Regions from separate parts of the Thalassotalea euphylliae genome, predicted to be linked through region 1. Evidence: predicted binding sites of a transcription regulator. Region 1 holds the regulator's gene; each other region holds the start of a gene.
What was found. The regulator sigma-54, encoded in region 1, starts transcription at its own class of promoters, with help from an activator protein. The targets are predictions, from matches to a motif close to GTTGGCACGNNNNTNGNNT.

Region 2: DXX94_RS17160 (FimV/HubP family polar landmark protein) is a predicted target of sigma-54. The motif match lies at 3,343-3,361, and genes of this name have one in related genera.
Region 3: DXX94_RS05935 (GSCFA domain-containing protein) is a predicted target of sigma-54. The motif match lies at 2,099-2,117, and genes of this name have one in related genera.
Region 4: DXX94_RS11725 (choice-of-anchor L family PEP-CTERM protein) is a predicted target of sigma-54. The motif match lies at 3,223-3,241, and genes of this name have one in related genera.

The regions. Positions count from the first base shown of each region.
Region 1 covers NZ_QUOT01000001.1:1,757,065-1,762,445, reverse strand. Annotated here, with positions in the region: gene lptB (LPS export ABC transporter ATP-binding protein) at 1-468, shown strand, start outside; gene DXX94_RS07920 (RNA polymerase factor sigma-54) at 530-2,038, shown strand; gene hpf (ribosome hibernation promoting factor) at 2,066-2,353, shown strand; gene ptsN (PTS IIA-like nitrogen regulatory protein PtsN) at 2,357-2,809, shown strand; gene rapZ (RNase adapter RapZ) at 2,823-3,677, shown strand; gene DXX94_RS07900 (HPr family phosphocarrier protein) at 3,791-4,066, shown strand; gene mgtE (magnesium transporter) at 4,289-5,381, shown strand, end outside.
Region 2 covers NZ_QUOT01000001.1:3,910,040-3,915,420, forward strand. Annotated here, with positions in the region: gene DXX94_RS17140 (hypothetical protein) at 1-241, opposite strand, end outside; gene DXX94_RS17145 (phasin family protein) at 299-664, opposite strand; gene DXX94_RS17150 (4-phosphoerythronate dehydrogenase) at 937-2,094, shown strand; gene DXX94_RS17155 (aspartate-semialdehyde dehydrogenase) at 2,142-3,158, shown strand; gene DXX94_RS17160 (FimV/HubP family polar landmark protein) at 3,425-5,381, shown strand, end outside.
Region 3 covers NZ_QUOT01000001.1:1,337,500-1,342,880, forward strand. Annotated here, with positions in the region: gene DXX94_RS05935 (GSCFA domain-containing protein) at 1-2,041, opposite strand, end outside; gene DXX94_RS05940 (GNAT family N-acetyltransferase) at 2,153-2,848, opposite strand; gene DXX94_RS05945 (motility associated factor glycosyltransferase family protein) at 2,879-5,041, opposite strand; gene DXX94_RS05950 (hypothetical protein) at 5,078-5,381, opposite strand, start outside.
Region 4 covers NZ_QUOT01000001.1:2,633,416-2,638,796, reverse strand. Annotated here, with positions in the region: gene DXX94_RS11740 (EamA family transporter) at 1-842, shown strand, start outside; gene DXX94_RS11735 (hypothetical protein) at 800-1,183, shown strand; gene pgi (glucose-6-phosphate isomerase) at 1,224-2,855, opposite strand; gene DXX94_RS11725 (choice-of-anchor L family PEP-CTERM protein) at 3,300-4,709, shown strand; gene DXX94_RS11720 (peptidoglycan-binding domain-containing protein) at 4,778-5,381, shown strand, end outside; gene DXX94_RS11715 (flavodoxin family protein) at 5,363-5,381, opposite strand, start outside.

The sequences.
Region 1 (5,381 bases):
GCGTCTATTTTTCGCAAACTGACGGTTTATCAAAACATCATGGCGATCTTGCAAACACGCAAAGACTTAACGGAAGTTGAGCGTGAAGAAAAACTTGAATTGCTTATTGAAGAATTCAATATCGGCCATATAAGAGATAATACGGGCATGAGTTTATCGGGTGGTGAACGTCGTCGTGTCGAGATCGCCAGAGCGCTAGCGGCCGACCCATTGTTTATTTTGCTAGATGAACCTTTTGCTGGTGTAGACCCAATTTCAGTTGGTGATATTAAAAAGATTATTTTGCATTTAAAGCAGCGTGGCATTGGCGTTTTGATCACTGACCACAATGTCCGCGAAACACTTGATGTGTGTGAGCATGCATATATCGTTAGTCACGGAGAATTAATCGCTGAAGGTGATTCAGAACAAATTTTGGCGAATCAGCAAGTAAGAGATGTATACCTAGGTGAGCAATTCACGCTATAGTTAAATCATTAGCGTTTTACTTGAATAAAAGAATACAACAAAAGGAAACCGTTAGACTTAAATGCGTCCATCATTGCAGTTAAAAATTGGTCAGCAACTTACGATGACGCCGCAACTTCAGCAGGCTATCAAGTTACTACAATTATCAACATTAGACCTTCAACAAGAGATTCAAGAAGCGCTGGAGAGCAATCCACTGCTTGAAGTGGATGAGTCGGCGAGTGCCTCATCGGAAAGTAATGACAGCGAGTCTATAGACGATGCTTATTCTGCTACGGCAACGACCGAGCAGGTGACAACAGATGGTTCTGAAGATGCTATGCCTACCGCTGATGAGGTCAGCACTACTGAGGCGATGGAAAAAAATGACATTCCAGAAGAGTTGAGTATTGATACCACTTGGGATGAGTCATTTAGTGCAGGTGTAAGTAGCTCAGGCATTGGCACTGCAGGCAGTGATGACTACGTTTATCAAGGTGAAACCACCGATTCTATTCAAGACCACTTGCACTGGCAAATGGAGCTAACACCCTTTAGTGAAACCGATGAAGCCATTGCTATGGCAATTATCGATGCCGTTGACGATGCTGGTTACCTAACCGTTTCTGCCGAAGATATTTTGGAAAGTCTAGGTCTTGAAGAAGTTGAACTTGATGAAGTTGAAGCGGTATTAAAGCGTATTAATATGTTCGATCCTATTGGGGTCGCAGCGCGCTCTATTCCTGAATGTTTATTGATTCAATTGAATCAGTTCGATAACGACACACCGTATTTAGCAGAAAGTAAGCTGATCATTAGCGAGCACATTGATTTATTGGGTAATCGTGACTATCGTCAAATAATGCGAAAAACCAAGCTCAAGGAAGACCAGCTGCGCGAGGCACTGCGCCTGATCCAGTCGTTAAACCCAAGACCTGGTGATGCGGTAGTGCAAGGTGATGATCAGTACGTTATCCCAGATGTTTCTGTGGAAAAGAAAAATGGTCGCTGGGTGGTTGAGCTTAATCCAAGTACAGCACCAAGATTATCAATTAACCAGCAATACGCAGCGATGACCAAAAGTATGAAGTCATCGGACGATAATCAGTTTATCCGTTCAAACCTGCAAGAAGCCAAATGGTTTATTAAAAGTTTAGAAAGCCGCAACGAAACGCTACTAAAAGTGTCAAACTGTATTGTTCAGCGTCAGCAAGGCTTTTTCGAATACGGGCCAGAAGCGATGCGCCCGATGGTGTTAAACGACATCGCAGAAGCGGTTGATATGCATGAGTCAACCATATCGCGTGTAACCACGCAAAAATTCATGCACACGCCTAGAGGTATTTTCGAATTAAAATACTTCTTTTCTAGTCATGTTAGTACGGAAAATGGAGGGGAATGTTCATCTACTGCTATCAGAGCATTAATTAAAAAGCTTGTCTCAGCAGAAACTCCATCGAAACCATTAAGTGATAGCAAAATGGCGGAACTATTAGCAGAGCAAGGGATTAATGTTGCGCGACGGACAATAGCTAAGTACCGAGAGTCCTTATCTATTCCACCGTCAAATCAAAGAAAAAGTCTACTTTAAGTATTCAAGCAATGAGGAATAAAGCTTATGCAAATTAATTTATCAGGCCACCACGTAGAAGTGACAGATTCATTACGCGATTTCGTTAACACTAAGTTTGCAAAGCTGGAGCGACATTTCGATCACATCAACAATGTATACGTCGTTCTTACCGTAGAAAAATTAAACCAAAAAGCCGAGGCGACAGTTCACCTCAACGGCACAGAGGTTCACGCCTCAGCACAAAATCAAGACATGTACGCATCAATTGACTCGCTCATTGATAAACTTGACCGCCAAATCCTTAAATACAAAGGAAAAATTACTCAGCATTAAACTATGAAGCTGCAAGATATACTAACCGAGGACTGCACATCCTGTGCAGTCCCACTGTCAAGCAAAAAGAAAATCCTCGAGCAAATTTGCAGTATTGCAACTAGTCACATCCCTGAACACTCAACATTTGAATTGCTGCAAAGTTTGCTGGCTCGTGAAAAAATGGGCAGCACAGGCATTGGCAATGGTATTGCAATACCACACGGTCGCCTTACTGGCACGAATCAAGTTGTGGCAGTACTGATGACCACTGAACAGCCAGTGGCGTTTGATGCGATTGATAACCGCGCTGTTGATATCTTCGTGGCGTTATTTGTGCCTGAAGACTGTTGTAAAGATCACTTATCCACGCTGCAAAGTATTGCTAAGCTGCTTAGCAACAAACAAATCAATAAAAAAATTCGTAAATGTACTAGTAATCATGAACTTTACGAGTTGATTAACCAAGCGGAATAACGGTAAGCACACTATGAAACTTATTATCGTCAGTGGTCGTTCAGGCTCTGGCAAATCTGTTGCGCTCAGAGTTCTGGAAGATTTAGGATATTACTGCGTTGATAATATTCCAGTTAACTTACTACCTGCGCTTACCCATACAGTAATCAACGAATACGAAAACGTTGGTGTATCGCTCGATGTTCGTAATTTGCCGGCTGAGCCCAAAGACGTTCATGAGATTCTAGATTATCTGCCTGCTGCCGTAGAGCTGACCATTCTGTACCTTGATGCTAACGACAACGACCTAATCCGTCGTTTTAGCGAAACACGCCGTTTGCACCCGCTGATCAGACAAAATATCGCACTTGACCAAGCATTAGAATTAGAGAAAAAACTGCTTGAGCCTGTTTCAACTCGCGCTGACTTATATATGAATACTAGCCAGCTATCGCCGCACCAGTTAGCCGATCTCGTACGTGAACGCATACTTGGTAAGAAAACAGGGGCTATGGTGCTAGTGTTTGAATCCTTTGGCTTTAAACACGGTATTCCTGCTGATGCTGATTACGTGTTTGATGCACGATTCCTCCCTAATCCGTTCTGGGACAAAGAGTTAAAATCGCAAACTGGCTTAGACCAACCCGTCCGTGACTTTCTCGCTAGCCAGCCGATTGTCACTAAGTTTGTTTGGCAAATTAATAGTTTTTTAATGACTTGGTTGCCGCACCTAGAGCGAAATAACCGTAGTTATGTGACAATAGCGATTGGTTGTACTGGTGGTAAGCATCGTTCAGTCTATATTGCTGAATTACTTGCTGGAAACTTCCGCAAAGAGCGTGAAGATGTGCAATCGCGTCATCGCGATATTGAGATAAAAAGTACTTAACAAGCATTGTGCTCACCACTGAGCCATATTACTAAGGCAAGCTGAGCGAAGCACCAACGTAAGCTAAGCAGCGCAAATCGCTAATTACTAATAACAAGAACTAAGAGGTTGCAATGGCAAGCGTATCCAAAGATATTGAAATCATTAATAAACTGGGATTACACGCCCGTGCCGCCACTAAGCTTGCGCAATTAAGCCAACAATTTAGTGCACAAATTACCTTAGCCTTAGATGGCAATAGCGCTGATGCGAGTAGCATCATGGCAATCATGTTGCTCGCGGGTGGCCAAGGTAAAGTTGTAAAGGTAACTGCCGATGGTGATGATGCCGAGCAAGCCCTAGCAAGTGTTTGCCAACTCATCAACCAGCGCTTCGATGAAGCAGAATAAAGTCGAAAAATCTTAGGCTTAGCCAAATTAAAAGCTGAAAAATACAAGCAACTCATATACACTTGCTGGCAGTGCAGTAACTAATGCTACATGGTTTAAACTGTTGCCAAGTTGTCATCAAGCGTTAAGCTAATAATCGCATACTTATCGTTACTCGCGACATCGATATCGTCAATGTCTCTCAGTTAGTTAGCCAGTAAATCAGTCGGCGCAGGGTGAGTTATGCCGGAAATATCAGAACAAGAATTTAATCAACAACGACTGCAAGAGGTAAACGAAGCACTTGGTAGTGGTATGTTCGTTTATGTTCGCAAACTACTGCAAAAATTGCCTGCCTATGATCTCGCGCTGATACTCGAATCCTCCACCGTTAAAAGCCGCCCTGTGTTGTGGCAACTTATCGATCCTGATCACCAAGGTGAAGTGCTTGAAGAGCTCAATGAAGAAGTGCGTAAGGGCATTTTGAAGAGCATGCGACCAGAAAAGGTTGCTGAAGTCGCTGAAGGGATGGATGTTGACGACTTAGCCGAAGTACTGCGTACCCTACCTGATAGTGTCTACCAAGAAGTCATACAAAGTATGGACACGCAAGACCGGGCTAGGGTCGAAACGGCGTTATCGTTCGAAGAAGATACCGCTGGTGGTATCATGAATACCGATACCATCACTATTCGCCCAGACGTATCCGTTGATGTGGTATTGCGCTATTTGCGCCTAAAAGGTGAATTGCCAGAAGCCACTGATAGTTTTTATGTGGTTGATCGCCACGATCGCTTTATTGGCGCGGTGTCGTTATCAGCCATCGTCACTTCAAAGCCTGAAACTGTCGTTTCTAATCTAATTGACGCAGATATTGAAGCGGTAGCCCCTGATATGCCTGAAAATGATGTTGCGGCATTATTTGAACGTTACGACTGGATTTCAGCGCCTGTTGTTGACGAAGAAGGGCGTTTGCTCGGTCGTATTACGATTGATGATGTGATTGATATTATTCGTGAAGAAGCAGAGCATTCAATGATGAGTATGGCGGGTCTTGATGACGAGGCCGATACTTTCGCGCCCGTCATCAAAAGTACGCGCCAGCGTTCCGTGTGGCTTGGTGTTAACTTGATCACTGCATTGCTCGCAGTTGCCGTAACTAGCATGTTCGAAGGCATATTTAGCCAACTAGCAATTCTTGCGGTATTGAACTCGCTGGTACCCAGTATGGGCGGTGTTGCGGGTAACCAAACATTAACCTTGGTTATTCGTGGTCTAGCGCTCGGTCATGTCGGTGATAGTAATGCCCGTTCCTTATTGTACAAAGAGCTAGCCG
Region 2 (5,381 bases), 2.2 Mb from region 1:
TACCTAGCTTGCTTTTTAAGCTCGCAAATTTCTCGTCAAGCTGGCTGTTGCTCTTAACTTTCTCTTTTAGATCCGATTCGATTTTTTCGCCGCTTTCAATCAAGTCGTTTACAAACTTGTTGGTGTCGTCCAAGGTTACTGCCACTTTGTTGGAAATATACTCCCAGCCTTTGGCGTAACCGCCAACGGTAGCGTAAAGCGCTTGACGACTCGCTTTTTCTAAATCCTTTATTTTGCTCATACTAGACTCCTAAAATGACAAGAACCGACAGCTTAGGCTGTCAGTTCTTAAACAAATTTACTTTTCAAGCTTACCTAACGCTTCTGTTAAGGTGTCAATTTTAGCTGAAAGCTCTTCGATTTTTTTGTTGGTGTCGTCGTTGTCTAAGCCTAACTTAGCACGTACTTCGCTAACGCGAGTTTCAACGTTTGTTTTAATGTTTTCTTTCTCGCTTTTGTACTTTTCTTTAGCGTCCTCTTCTAGCTTCTCACCTTTTTCAACAAGTTCGTTAAACATCTTAGTTGCTTCAGTGTTTAGCTTTTCGTATTGGCCTTGCGCTTCGTCAAAACCTTTTCCGTATGCACCAATGCCAGCTAACCAGATCTTGCGAGCTAACTCTTCAGCTTGGTTTACTTTATCTTTAATTGTGTCGACTGTTGACATGATTTCTATCTCCTTGGTTGAGTACGATTGAGATAATAAAAAAGTAAATTAGAAAGCGCTGTCTAAAGCGCAAAAAAATGTTGAATAATTTTGGGGTTTTGTTTTTAAGCTAGTAAAAACAATGGTTTATTGATTTTCCTCAATTACTGCTGAACTCAATAGTGCTTAGTTAATAGATTAGTTAAAAGAATTAACGAGTTAAATCAAACTGCAATCACTTGATTTGGGGTAGAATGCCGCGATTATCGTATTTAATGTACTTGTGACAAATTATGAAAATATTCTTCGATGAAAATATGCCGTTCGCACGTGAGTTCTTTTCTGAGCTTGGCGGCGAGCAACATCAGCTGGTTCCATTTAAAGGCCGCGAGCTAACTGCTCAGCAGTTGATTGATGCGGATGTGTTGCTTGTTCGCTCGATCACAAAAGTGAATGAGGCATTGCTTGCTGACGCCCAGCAATTAAAGTTTGTGGGTACAGCTACAATTGGCGTTGACCATATTGATCAGAAGTACTTAGCTGAGCGCAACATTAAGTTTTCATCGGCACCTGGCTGCAACGCTATTTCTGTAGCGGAATTTGTGATCAGTAGCTTGGTGGTGCTCGCCGAGCGATACCAATTATCATTATCTGATAAATCAGTTGGCATTGTCGGGGCTGGTAATACCGGTTCTAGGCTTGCTGAAAAGCTTAATGCTATAGGGATTCACTATAAGTTGTGCGATCCGCTATTGGCGGATGCTGGCGATAATCGCGAGTTTGTCTCATTAGACGAGGCGTTAGCCTGCGATATTGTGTCACTGCACGTGCCGCTGACTCGCAGTGGCGAACACCCAACCTTTCATTTGCTTGATGAAGCAAAATTGCATGCTTTTAACGAGCAGCAAATTCTGATTAACGCTTGTCGTGGTGAGGTGATTGATAACCAAGCGTTATTAGCACTCAAACAGCAAGGCCATGGGCTCACCTTAGTGATGGATGTTTGGGAAGGCGAGCCAAATGTGTTAACAGAACTTATCCCTTTTGCTGATTTGGCAAGCGCCCATATTGCTGGTTATAGCTTAGAAGGAAAAGCTCGTGGTACACAAATGTTGTATCAGGCAGTATGTCAAATGCTAGAAATTGAAGGTAATAAGCAGTTAGCTGACTTTTTACCTAAGCCAAATATTGGCAGTGTAAAATTAAATCCAGATAGAAAAAGAAATCAGGAATTTGATGAAATATTGCTAAACCAGTTAGTAAAAATGGTATACGATGTCAGACGTGACGATGGCATCTTTCGTCAACAACTCTCTCGCTTTGGCTTTGACCATATCCGAAAGAATTACCCAGTTCGTCGGGAATTTTCTTCGTTGGCAATTTCAGGCGAAAACAGCTCATTGAATACGCTGGTTCAACTGGGCTTTAATAGGCTGGCTGATAACGCCTAAAGATTAGTAAAAATAAGATAAACGTAAGATAGAGGAAGAAAAATAGCATGGCGCAAAAATATGATGTATGTGTACTTGGTGCAACGGGACTCGTGGGTAAAACCATTATTGAAATTCTTGAACAACGTGACTTTCCCGTAAACAAACTCTATCCACTTGCGAGTGCGCGCTCTGCTGGTCAGTTTATTGAATTTAACGGTGAAAGCATTGAAGTGCTTGATGCTGACAATTTTGATTGGAGCCAAGCGCAAATTGGTTTCTTCTCAGCAGGTGGTGCTACGTCAGCAAAATATGCCCCAATGGCAGGCGATGCAGGTTGTATCGTGATTGATAACACGTCAGAATTTCGTTACGAACCAGACATTCCGTTAGTTGTACCAGAAGTAAACCCTGGTGCACTAGCTGATTACCGCAATCGCAATATTATTGCTAACCCTAACTGTTCAACCATTCAGATGATGGTGGCGTTAAAACCAATTCAAGACGCTGCCGGTATTGATCGCATCAACGTTTGTACTTATCAATCAGTTTCTGGTGCGGGTAAGGAAGCAATGGATGAGTTAGCTAAGCAATGTGCTGACTTATTAAGTGGCAAGCCGGTTGAAAGCAAAAGCTTTTCACGTCAAATTGCCTTTAACGTAATCCCACAAATCGATGTATTCCAAGATAACGGTTACACCAAAGAAGAAATGAAAATGGTGTGGGAGACTAAAAAGATTTTTGGCGACGAAAATATTTTGGTTAACCCAACGGCTGTACGTGTACCTGTATTCTATGGCCACGCTGAAGCTATTCACATTGAAACTCGCACACAAACTTCAGCTGAAGAAGTAAAAGCCCTGCTCAGCCAAGCTCCGGGTGTGGTGTTATGTGAAGACGATCAAGACTTCCCAACGCAAATTGGTGATGCGAGCGGCAAAGACGAGACTTTTGTTGGTCGTATTCGCGAAGATATTAGCCACCCGAATGGTATTAACTTATGGGTTGTGGCAGACAATGTGCGCAAAGGGGCGGCAACAAACAGTATTCAAATTGCTGAGCTATTAATTAAAGAATACTTGTAATACACATTACAAAAATTCGTAAAGAAATAGAAGGGTTAGCCGTTAACATTAGCGGTTAACCCTTTTTTTGTTGCCGTTTATTTACGCTGTTCTTGGCAGAAAGTGATTGAATTCTTGATCAAGGACAGGGTTTTACCGCTTGCTACGCATATCTATTTATCGCTAGCATAGACGATAGCCGAGACTTGGAATAAACTTTGCTTTGCTCTAGCTGGGTGTAACCGCCAGTTTTTTGGCAATTTATTAGAATAATTAGGAAAGACTTAATGCTGCGCTTACTTAGCCTGTGCTTGTTGCAGGTGTTAATCGTTGGACTTTTATTGGCGAGTACGCCTTCGGTTTCAGCACAAGATACCGGAATTCGAATTCGCGGGCCCAAAAGCACAGATGTTTTTCCTCATGACCGCTATGGTCCTATAACCAGCAGCGATACACTATGGAAAATCGCGTTAGCGATCCGACCAGACCCTTCAGTGACGGTTTATCAAGTTATGCAGGCTTTGTATGAGATGAACCCAAATGCCTTTGCCGATAACAACCGTAACCACTTAATTAATGGCCAGTATTTACTGGTTCCACCGATTGAAAAAATTCGTCTGATTGACCCTTATATCGCCAAAAATAGTGCGGTAAGCGACGACAAAAAGTGGCAAGGAAAAATTGCCAAAAAAGCTGAGCCAGTGGTACCAATCAAACCGGAAGAATTGGTTGTTAAAAAGAAAGACCTAGACGCAGCTAAAGGCGAAATTAATCAACAACTACAAACCTATGACACCGAGCAGCGTCAAAAACTCGATACTATTCAACGTGATGTTTTAGACTCGATTGATGGCCTTCAAGCGATTTTGCAAGAAAATGAGGCGCTGCGTCAGCGACTTGCTAACTTCAATGACCAATTAACTTTAATGCAAGGTGAAGTGGCAAAAGGGCAAGAAGTTAAGGCACAAATGGACAGTATGCTGCAGCTGCAAAAAGAGTTGTTAGTAAAAGCTGAAGAGCGCGAACGCCAATTGTTGCTAGAAAAGCAGCAAGCCGAGCTTGAGCAGCAAAATTGGATGTCGAGCTTGTGGTTCAAAGTGCTAATGGGTACTTTGCCAGCACTATTAATCGCTGGCGTAATTGCCTTCTTTATTGGCCGTAAAAAGCAAGCAAAAGAAGAGCCAGTGGAAGAAATGACGCTGGAAAAACCAGCCGCGCCATCAGATATGCCACCAGAAGCTCCAGCGCAAGAAGTGGCAAGTGAAGCAATAGAGGAAGACTTATCACTTGATGGCGAGCTGTCGCTTGATGATGAGCTTTCCATTGATCTAACTGAGTCGGACGATGAAACAGATGATTTATTCTCTGATGATATCGACGATCTTGGTGATGACTTGCTTAATGATGATTTAAGCGATGAAGTTATTCATTTAGACGATGAGCTAGATGAACTAGATGACCTAGAAGATATTTCGCTTGATGATGACTTGGAAAAAGTTGAAGAAGAAAGTGAGCCGCTAGAAAGTGGTGAGCTCGATCAAAGCATGCTCGATGATCTGCTTTCGGGTGATGATGGTAGCGAGGATGGTGACGCAGATAATAAGGTAGAAGAGGAAGGCGAGGCACTTGATGGTGGTCAACTAGATCAAAGTGATCTTGACGATCTGCTTTCGGGGCTTGGCGCTGATGATGAAAGCTCAGCTGAAGATGAAGCTGACGATCTAGTTGCTCTAGAAGAAGATAGTGAGCCGTTAGCTGATGGTGAACTGGGACAAGATGACCTTGACGCATTACTTTCTGGTGCGACTGATGATGTTGCTGATGTCGATGCACCTGCTACGACCGAGGCAAGTACTGCTGATGAGATTCCAGACGGCGCCGATGTTACCGACCCAGACGATATTGATGCGCTTTTAGATAGTATCAATGACGATGCACCAGCTGCGCCAGAAGCAAGTGCCGCTGATGAGATTCCAGATGGCGCTGATGTTACCGACCCAGACGATATTGATGCGCTTTTAGATAGTATTGGTGACGATGCACCAGCTACGCCGGAGGCAAGTGCTGCTGATGAGATTCCAGATGGCGCTGAAGTTACCGACCCAGACGATATTGATGCGCTTTTAGATAGTATCAATGACGATGCACCAGCTGCCCCAGAAGCAACCGAAGCAAGTGCCGCTGATGAGATTCCAGATGGCGCCGATGTTACCGACCCAGATGATATTGATGCGCTTTTAGATA
Region 3 (5,381 bases), 420 kb from region 1:
GATGATCTATATCCCAAGCATCTTCAATACATTCAGTCACAAGCTCATAACTCGGTAAGTAATACATATCTTCGTTGTTATTAACAAGTTCATCCGCAGCAACTCTTAACACTGACTTAGAGTGACAATTTGCACTAATAATATGCTGTTCTTCAGCCCTACCCGTTGCTAAAAACGGAATAGGTGAAACACTAATAATGAGTTTAAAGTCAGGATTATGAGCTTTAATGATGTCGAAGAAACGCTGAATATAATCAACATTTTCTTGTACAGTAAGCGTCCTATGCTTAACCAAGTGAAACATATTTTCTCTTGGGTTACGTGACATGAAAGTACCGTCAGTGAGCTGCCAACATTCGTTCAGCCCCATGGTTAAGACAAATACCTTACAGCTTAAGAAAGTATCTCTTAACGCGGCAATATGTTTGTCATAATCAGCAAAATAAGCTTCTTTACTCGAAAACACGACCCCTTCTCGATAGGGGTCTAAGAAGAACCCCGTTTCATTTTGGAACAGTAGCTTGCTAAATTCTCGATGCCCAAATGCTTTTTCAGCTAGCTGTGTAAAGCTTGGTGAATTAAACATAATCCCATAGTTTGCACAGAATTTTACTAATTCATCACCAGGTTGGTAACCGTCAACAAACACGCCTGAGTTAGGGTCATCATTACGCTCACTAATGACATAGTTGTAACCTTGAGTCTGAAAGTACTTAGCGATTTCAAATGCGAAACAACTGCCCGCCGAGCCTATCGGTGTATCTAAATCCATAATTGGCTCTTTGCGCACATAGGGCAGAATCTCAAATTTTGACTGAGGATACTTTTCATGCACAGGGCTTGGCCAGAAGATCGCATTGGGATTTGGCTTGTCAGCTTGGCTATATCGGCTTCTTGAGTCATTAAAATTTTGCTCAAAGCTACTAATATCTTTTAATGCATCAAGCCACTCTGCTTGTAAAAATTTCTCCCAGTGCAACTGCTCTAAAGCGACTTTTTTAATGAACCTTAAAAGGTCGAAAATACTAGTAATTGAAACAAGTGTTGGATCATTTCTTTCAAGGTAGTTTACAAGTAGCCACGCTGGCTTAGGTGTCTTGATAACATTTTCAATAATAAACCGTGCATGTTGAAGGTTTTCAACCTGAAAGTTCAAGCCCACTTCAACGTAATTGAGGTCTAATGCTTGGTCTTTTGTGATCTTTTTCACAATTGGCGCAAACTTTCTAAAGTCCTGACAATCGTATGCAGGAAAGTAGTATTGTTCTGCTACCGTTTTCCAATGAATTTCACTAGGAACAAGGCAAAAGTTCAACGCATATCTAGGCTTGCCTGGTACTGGTGTTTTTGCACGATGGGCGATTTCAAATGGGTTGAAGATAATAGTATCACCAGCAGCGGGCTTCACGCCCATTGGCTGGTAGTCTACATTTAACTTTTTGCATAACGGTTCAATGTTAAGAGAGCGTTTTTCAACACTTGCAAAAATGTAACCGACTTCTTTTAACTTATCTGTCGCTTCTTTATCAAGATATGCGGTGTCACTGCCGTGTTCATCAAAACCATTTAAGTAGGTGATAACCTTTAAATGCTTCTCGGGCCCACCATCACAGTGCCACTTAGTTGAATATCCGGTTTCTTCATCCGTACTTTCGATTTTATAAATAGACCACCAAAAAACACAGTATTCACTGCCAAAATATGAACGAATATGAGCGTCAATTTCATCCGTGAACACTTGGGTTAACAGAAGTTCAGCAACGCTTTCGTGTTGTATGCCCTCAGAGTCGCCTTCAAACTCCTCGATTAACGATTGGCACAGTTCTGCAGGTAACAGGTTAGGAATACACTTGATATGATCTTTAACAAGTGTCGTGTCGATTGTCTCTCGTTCGAATTTTGCTTGGGCTTTTTCGGCGGCGCTTCGATAGCCATGGTCTTCGCCAAAATATTTAACAACAGCTTTATCAGCCCCCGGTTTGATATTGTATATCTCACCTTCTACTTCAAGTAAATTCTCTTCAAGATTAACGTCAGACATAATTGACCTCTCCATAGGCGGTAATTTGACACTGAATACCAACTTCTAGCAACTACCAAACCAGAAATGAGCCGACTAACTAAATTTAATGATCTCTTGTTTTATTACATGCTAGTTGCTAAATAGCTGCTCGTAATAATCAGAGTTTTCACGATAAAACTCGTTATACAAATCCATAAACGCCTTTTGGGGAAGATTTTTATATCGCGTTTTCATCTTCTCTGCCGAATCCCATAACCCGCCACGGAACTTTGAAATATAGTGATAGTCTTCGAGTAAACAAGCGATAGTAGCTTCATTCGTAACTTCCATCCCTTTGACAAATTTGTTTCGATGAATACCTTCAAATTTATAACCCACTAGTTCCATGCGTTGCTGCCAACCGGTCAAATCGATATGCTGGCCAGCTTCAATGCGCGTAATACCTAAGTACTCAAAGGCATGTTCCGAAATTCTCGCTATCGCTTCTAGCGCAATAAAGGGAGAGTTTCGTTTGTCTACTTTGCTGTCAACCACTAGTGCAATAACACAGTGTTTTTTTACCAAGTCGATACATGAAAGCGATACCACCCCCATGTACTCTCCCTGTTTATTAGCAACAATAAGAATTAAACGCTCTTGGTGTTGTTGGGTGAAAAAGGCCACCTGCCCTGCAGGAGTATTAGGAAAAACGCCTTGATCGAGATAGCGAGTTATTTTTTTATCATTAAACCACTTGTACCAATTAGAGTCGCGAGCAAACTCTTCTGTTGGCACACACAAATCCATGACTTCGCCGGCAATGAATACATCTAAAGGTTTAATCATCTATCTTTACAACCTTATAACATCTGCAAATTATTTTTTGGTTAACGGTGCAAACCAATTCGTTTCATAGTAATGAGGTTTTAGCGCATTTTCCTTGTAGTAGATTATGGTTTTGGCTAAAAATTCTCGATAGTGGGCAAGTGCTTGCTTAAAATCTTCAATTGCATCAGCTTCTTCAACGGCTTCATATAGCAGACGAATTAACATAGCCTGCATATGTAATACACTACCCTTAAGCAAATAGTAGAAAATTTCTCTATTGCACAACTCTTCATCAATTAGCAGCATAAAATGCTGTTTCAACAATTTGAGACAGCCTTCAAAGCTATCATCTAACTCATCAATAGCTTTAATCAGCAGTAAACAAAACTCCTCATAGCCCTGCGTGTCCAGTTCACCAGCGAGCTCTTGATAATAAGACCCATCGTCTAGATAAGTACTGTCTGTAACCAACGTTTTTAGCTGCTTGCGCTTTTCTTCAATGATATCTGTCTTTATCTCAGCGACTTCGACTCTTAGTGGCTGAGCACCTTTGATCAAAGCACCGTCAGACAAATTTTTAAAGCTTAGCTCAGTATTGTTGCCAATAAGCCATTCGAGCACGCGTTTTGAACCACCAAAAAATGAGTCGGTATGGAATATTCCACCAAAATTACCTTCTAGTTCATTTTCCAAAACATCGTTGGAGTCGTACAGTGATAAATCTTCGCCTTCCTCACTGTAATACATACTCTTTGCACTGTGATGCACCCCTCCCTTTTTGTGTGCTAAATCCACACCTAATAAGTAGATATCATTGAAACCTAAAGCCACAGCAATAGAAGTGGCTGTATTAGCTACTGTTGGATTGATGTAATTATGTATTTCAAATAAGTGAGCCAGGCTACTTTCCATTAACAATGGTTCAGAAGGCTCACTACCTTTGGGTGCCATAAGTTTGACGGGAAACTTTGCATAAACATCAGGGTGCAATGTTGATGGCCCCCAAAGAATCAATTCGTCTAGCGTTTCTTGAGGACAGTAATACTCTAACTGTTCAGCAATTGGCGAGGTACGCTCTTGTTCACAATGAATATCTGGCGTGATGCCATATTGATATAAGGCACCTAAGGCACTACCACAGCTAATGACAATGGCCTTTTCTTGATTCTCTTTAATAAAGTCGACTAGCTGATCAAGTGATGGACCATTACCAACAATAAACACCGGACAATCAGCCAAAGGATTACTGAGCAAGGCTTTCTTCTTTAAGATAGGCACACCTTGCTTCATGCTAGTCAGCATATGGCTATTTGACATCACTGCATCATCAAAAAAGCCCCAGCCTTGAATAGTTTCGCGAAATCTAGCTTTAAAGACTTTAACTAAGCCATTAATTTTTTCAGTATGGTAATGAATAAAGCCAAACATCTTTGCCATATCATAACGGCCATAGATATCGCTCCGTTTAAGCACATTTTGAAAAAAGGTGTCTTCGGTATCACCCAATGAAATATGGATATTAAGGTCGAGCTGCTCAACTTTGGAAAGAATTTGATGCCAATTGGCGATAAAAAGCGACGCATAAAATAAATCGAGTTCTGGCTCGAAAATATACAAATTTTTGATGTTGTGCTGAGCACAGAGCAGTTCGATGTGATAGCCATTACCAACACCGAATATCATGGTAGAGTTAACAAACTTGGAGAGCCTTCTCGTCGCACCATCGTTTTTTTCCATTCTGTCCGCCAAAAGTTTTAAAATTTTGGTCAATGAATCAGAGTGAATAAAGCCAGGCTCATTTTGCTCGTTTGAGTCAAACATCGCCGACGCAGACTGTGGTGCTTGTTGATAAGAGGCGACCTGAGTACTCGCCATCAAATAAGCAGGGTATTTATAAATATATTGGCGAGTCTCCAAATCAATTATGTTTGGAAAACCCTCATGTATATCAACAATATATCGACTCGGCTGATATGTTTCGAAAAACTCAAAAATATTAGGATCAAAACGCTTGAAGGCAGCCATATTTAGTTGAAACTGTTCAAACAATGTATCGTCGTCACACACTAATAATGACATACGATCAGCACATTGCTGCAATGTTGACTCGTCTTGAGCGACACGATTTACTTGTTGTCCAATTACTTTTGCCCTTTCCTCGAGCTTAGCTATTTTTTCAAGAAGACTTAATGATTCATGATTTTCAGACATGACTAATAACCCAATAATAAAACCGTCGAGAAGGGATTAAAGAGAAGTATATTGCTTAATCGCAAAATTAGTTTTTTTTTGCTTTGACAGTTTTTGTTGATATTTTGACTTAAATTCTACCGCTTTTTGATGTGGCTTTTTATCTTCTTTCTCTAACCACCGTAGTAATTCTGTAAACTCAGCTCTTTCAGCGCTTGTTGGAGAAAGGGCCGTAACTTCACTTTCTATATCACGTAGCAGCAATAACCGCTGCTCGAGTAGCAAAGTACAGCCTTCAATATTAAAAGCTTCAATAAAGTCATTGATCTGTGTGGTCAGATGCTTAACTTTTTGAAACTTT
Region 4 (5,381 bases), 880 kb from region 1:
TTGTTTCAATTTTATGGGCATTTTCCTTTGGGATCATTAAAGGAGAATTAACCGGTATTGCTCCAAGCCTTGTCTCAGCATTACGACTGTTATTGTGCGCCTTGGTCTTTTTGCCTTTCATTAGTTTTACCACTAATAACAAACTAAGCGTTCAGCTTTTATTGTTAGGAGCCCTGCAGTTTGGTGTGATGTACTGGGCCTATATTAGTTCTTATCAATATTTACCCGGCTACTTGGTCGCAGTATTCACAATATTTACGCCTATGTACGTTTTTCTTATCGACGGCTTAATGTCACGTCGTGTTAACTTACAACAAATGCTACCCATTTTACTCTCAATTGCTGGTGCTGCCGTGATCGTTTTTAAAGCACCAAATAGTGATGCTTGGTTAGTTGGTTTTATCATATTGCAAGGTGCTAATCTCGCATTTGCCGCAGGCCAAGTTGGTTATCAACGTATCAGTAAAGCGTACAGCACTGACCACACCAATAATATGTCGATAATGTACATAGGTGCGGCGATTTTTATGCTGATAATTGTGTTAGTTGAGCAGTCTTATGTGGGCGTATCAGACATTACTAACCGTCAATGGTTGGTGATCCTATATTTAGGTATCATCGCATCCGGCGTAGGTTTTGCGCTGTGGAATTATGGTGCAAAACAAGTTAACGCAGCATCACTTGCAGTGATGAATAATGCCTATATTCCATTTGCGGTTATATTTGCATTAACCTTGTTTAATGAACACGCTGATATCGCAAGGCTGGCGTTAGGAACTAGTTTAATAGCGGCCTCTGCATGGCTGCTAAGCAAGCAACAAGTGCAAAAGGCAAGCGAATAAAAACGACTCGTATGAAAAACTTGTTTTATGCCATCAAACAAAAATCAGCTATCGCTCTTGTCGCTTTGATCACGACGTTCAATGCATCAGCAATTCCACGCATCGACACTGAATATGGATACAACGCCGATGGTTTTGTCCGCGTTAAAGTAACCAATGAAACAACACGCGAATTGGCGTGCTATGTTGCCATTGACGGTCGCAGTATTAAATTTGTATTACCGCCAAGAGGGGCGTCGAGATGGTACCGCGCAACGGATAAACGTTTCACGGCAAAGAGCTTTAGTGTTTGGTGTGATTACCTAGAGTTTCACCCTGCTTACCAAAGATATAAACGTTAAAGCGTGCATTCTTTAGTAAGCCGGTTATAGAGAAAAGGTGTTATTTTCGCGCTCGATAAAGCGAAATTAAGCCGTTGGTAGAGCCGTCCATCGTCAACTTAGCATTGGTATCTGCGAGTTTACTTAACACTTGATTACCAAGTGCTTTACCTAACTCTACACCCCACTGATCAAACGAGTTAATCTGCCAAATCACCCCTTGCACGAACACTTTTTGCTCATACAAAGCGATTAGGCTACCCAAGGTTTTTGGGTCAAGGCGGTCGAATAATAAGGTATTGCTTGGTTTATTACCTTTCATCACCTTGTGGCTAGAGAGGTTTTTGATCTCTTCCGTACTACATTTGGCCTTTTTCATTGCAGCAATCACTTGTGCTTCACTTTGCCCTTCCATCAGCGCCTGACTTTGGCCAAAACAGTTTGCCGCTAGCATATCGTGGTGATTAGCACATTCACTCGCAGGGTGAAGCGGCATCATAAAGTCCACAGGAATATGGGTTTTACTTTGATGAATCAACTGATGGAATGAATGTTGGCCATTCGTACCTTCACTGCCCCAGATAATCGGGCCAGTATCGTAGTCTGCTTCCTCATTATTTAAGTTAACCGACTTACCGTTACTTTCCATATCCAATTGTTGAATATAGGCAGGAAGACCACGTAAGTAATGATAATAGGGCAGTAATACCTGTGATTGAGCACCGTGGAAGTTACGGTACCATATGCCCAGCAGTGCCATAATCACTGGCATATTTTGCGCCAGCGGTGCCTGTTGAAAGTGCTGATCAAGCTCAAACGCGCCAGTTAAAAAGTCATGGTAGTTTTCGTAACCTATGGCAAGTGCTAACGGTAAGCCAATTGCCGACCAAACCGAGTAACGACCACCGACCCAATCCCACATTGGGAAAATATTGTCAGGATTAATACCAAATTCTTGTGCGGCGGTGATATTGGTTGAAACACAAGCAAAGTTATATTCAACATCGGCTTGTGTAGCTGTTTGTAAAAACCACTCTTTCGCTGACTGGGTATTACGCAAAGTTTCTTGTGTCGTCAGTGTTTTTGACGATGTAATAATCAGCGTGGTTTCTGGGTTTAAGCCCGCTAAGACGTCTTGCAAGTGGCAGCCATCAACGTTAGCCACAAAGTGCACATTAATGTGTTTTTGGCGATAAGGTTTTAACGCCTCTGACATAATTTTAGGGCCAAGAAATGAGCCACCAATACCAATACTGATAACATCAGTAAATGCCTTACCGCTGTAACCTTTCTTTTCACCAGTTGATACCGCTTCAACAAAACGTTTCATTTGCGCACGTGTTTGTTCAATTTCAGGCATCACATCTTTGCCATCAACATACACTGGCTGGCCAGAGAAGTTACGTAATGCCGTATGCAGTACCGCGCGATGTTCGGTCACATTAATTTCACTACCGGCAAACATGCGTTCACGCTGTTGTTCAACATTGGCAGCTTGAGCCAGCGCCACTAAATGCTCAATGGATTGCTCGGTAATATGATTCTTTGAATAATCTAAAGTCAGCCCTGCCGCCGTCATCGAATATTTGTTGAAGCGCTCACTGTCTTGCTCAAACAGTGATTTCATATGAATATCTTCGATATCTTGATAATGTTTTTGAAGGTTTTTCCACTCGGCAGAGGAAGTGAGCATAGTTGATTTCCCAATAATTATTCTAAAAGTACGCCTGTTTTTGCTTTAGTTTACGTAAACTCGCGACAAAGGTTAACCATTATAGCGTTCAACAACACTTATTCATGGCCTTAAATCGCCTATGAATACATATACAAAGCGATGAATAATATAACGCATCAACTTTGCAACTCTATGAAAGCCTACTTCATTTGTTAAGAGGAAACGATAGATGAAAGGTTTCATTTCACTAGTTTTACTACTGATCACGATTATAAACTTACCTAGCTCCCCCTAATCGTCTATTTTATTTACACTTTAGCAGTTGCTTTTCAACAACATTTAAAAACAACCCAATAAATTCAATAACGTAGCTAAAGCCAACGGTTTGGGCATATGTTTTGCTTGTAACTCGTCTGACCAATAGAAAAACTATCAATGATCATAATTTTAAAGGAAGAAAACATGAGAAATAGACGTAGTTTGATCCGCTCGCTGCTGGGAGTTAGCGCCTTAGCTAGCTTGATCAGTTCACAGTTTTCGTACGCAATAGTCATTACTGCCAGCCAAGATGCAACTGAACTCGCCAACACTCTTCTCGTTCCGGGTTCTGGGATCACAATAAATTCTGCAATACTCTCTGGTGGATTTAGCTCAGAATCTGGTGATGAGGGTAATTGTGAAGATGAAATAGGGTGTGGGCCAGGCGAAAATGGGAATGTTAACCTTGACAACCCAATCGCACCATTAAACCAAGCAGGCTTGTTTACTAATGCCTCCGGTGTTTACAACTTGCCTTCTGCTGGCGGTATAGTCTTTAGCACCGGTAACGTTACAAGTTATCAAGACGGCCCAAATACGAGTAATTCATTTGGGTTAGACAATGGAAGTAGTGCAAGTCAAGAACAAAACGATCAACTGTCTCCTTTAACAGGCCAGCTTCAACATTTCGACCCCGTTCAGCTCGACATTAGCTTCACTGTTGATGAGGATAGCGCCTCAACAATCACCTTCTTCGGTGCTTTTGGTTCAGAAGAATTCCCTGAGTTCGTCAATTCAGGGTTTGTGGATGGCTTTGGTCTGTTTGTAAATGGTCAAAATGTTGCTGGAGCATTACCAACAGGCGCATCGCCAGAAGACGGACTAGCACCTATCAATATCAATCACCCCGATTTTCTACCTTTACCTGGCACTGAATTAGATGGTGTACTAGCTCCTAACGGTAACCCTTTACTTAGATTTGATGTACCTGTTCAAGAGGGAGTAAATACCTTTAGATTACTGCTAGCAGATGCTTCTGATGGCGGCTACGATTCAACTATTTTTCTGGCAAGTTTCGGTGAGCTAGGTGAATCGCCATTTACGCCTATTTTACCCGACCCTAGTAACCCTACGAATGAAGATGGGGCATTTGTTTTTAGTCTCCCTGATGTTCAACAAGGCGAAACAATCTGGTTTGATCCTGATGTAGCATCCGGTTATACATATACATCAAGCCTCGCTATTGCAACGGTTACAGCACCACCATTTGACGCGGTTCCTGACCCAGACGGCTATATTTTGGAGTTTATGTTTAACAATATGTTGCGGCAGTTTGCACTTAACTCAGGTGAGACCTTTGACTTTGTTCTTAATGGATTTAATGGAGTAACTACATTCTCAATTCAAGGTATTAACCTTGACCTAGCCTTGGACCCAGACAACCCACAAGCATTCGTTACCGGCGTTTCTTTTGCCGAATCTGGCGCTTTGTCATTTACCCAAGATCCAATTACGGTATTTGTGTCAGATGCCAACGATATCCCTGAACCAGCGTCTATCCTGATAATTAGCTTAGGCTTGGGTGGATTAGCCTTACGTAGAAGAAAGATTTAGTATTTATAAGCAGTTGTTGTATAAAAATAGCCTAAGTATTTCTACTTAGGCTTTTTAATAGGGAAATTATGAAGAACATTAAAATACTTTTATTTACTATCAACTTAACCTTACTGGCGTTGACCACTAATGTGCTAGCTGCTGACAAAGATGGAAAATTTGCAGCAAAAGGGGCCGCAAGAAAGTCTTGTGCTGACTTTTTAACGGCTACAGAACAAAGAAATTCTGATTTTTTGTTGTATGCTGGCTGGCTAGAGGGATATATCACCTCATTTAATCAAGTCCAAGCCAAAAACTACGATATTTCGCCTTGGCAAACGACTGAGTTGCTATTAATGCTATTACAAAAGCACTGCCAATCTAATCCTGAAATTAAGTATTTTGATGCCGCTAACTCACTAATAAAGTCTATTTTTCCTATTAGGCTCAACGAAGAGGATACGATCGTAAAGATTCAAGTTGGTGATGCGGTAGGCTTTCATTACGAAGAAATATTGTTAAGAGCAAAACAACGACTAAAAGCTATGGGCTTTTATAAAGATGAGGTAGATGGCAAACAGTTTACTACAATCGATAGTAAAGCATTTCTGGCCTATCAAAAAAAACTGGGCCTAAAAGAAACAGGTATGCCTGATCAAGCGACACTCGCAAGTTTATTCTTGAAAGCGTTGA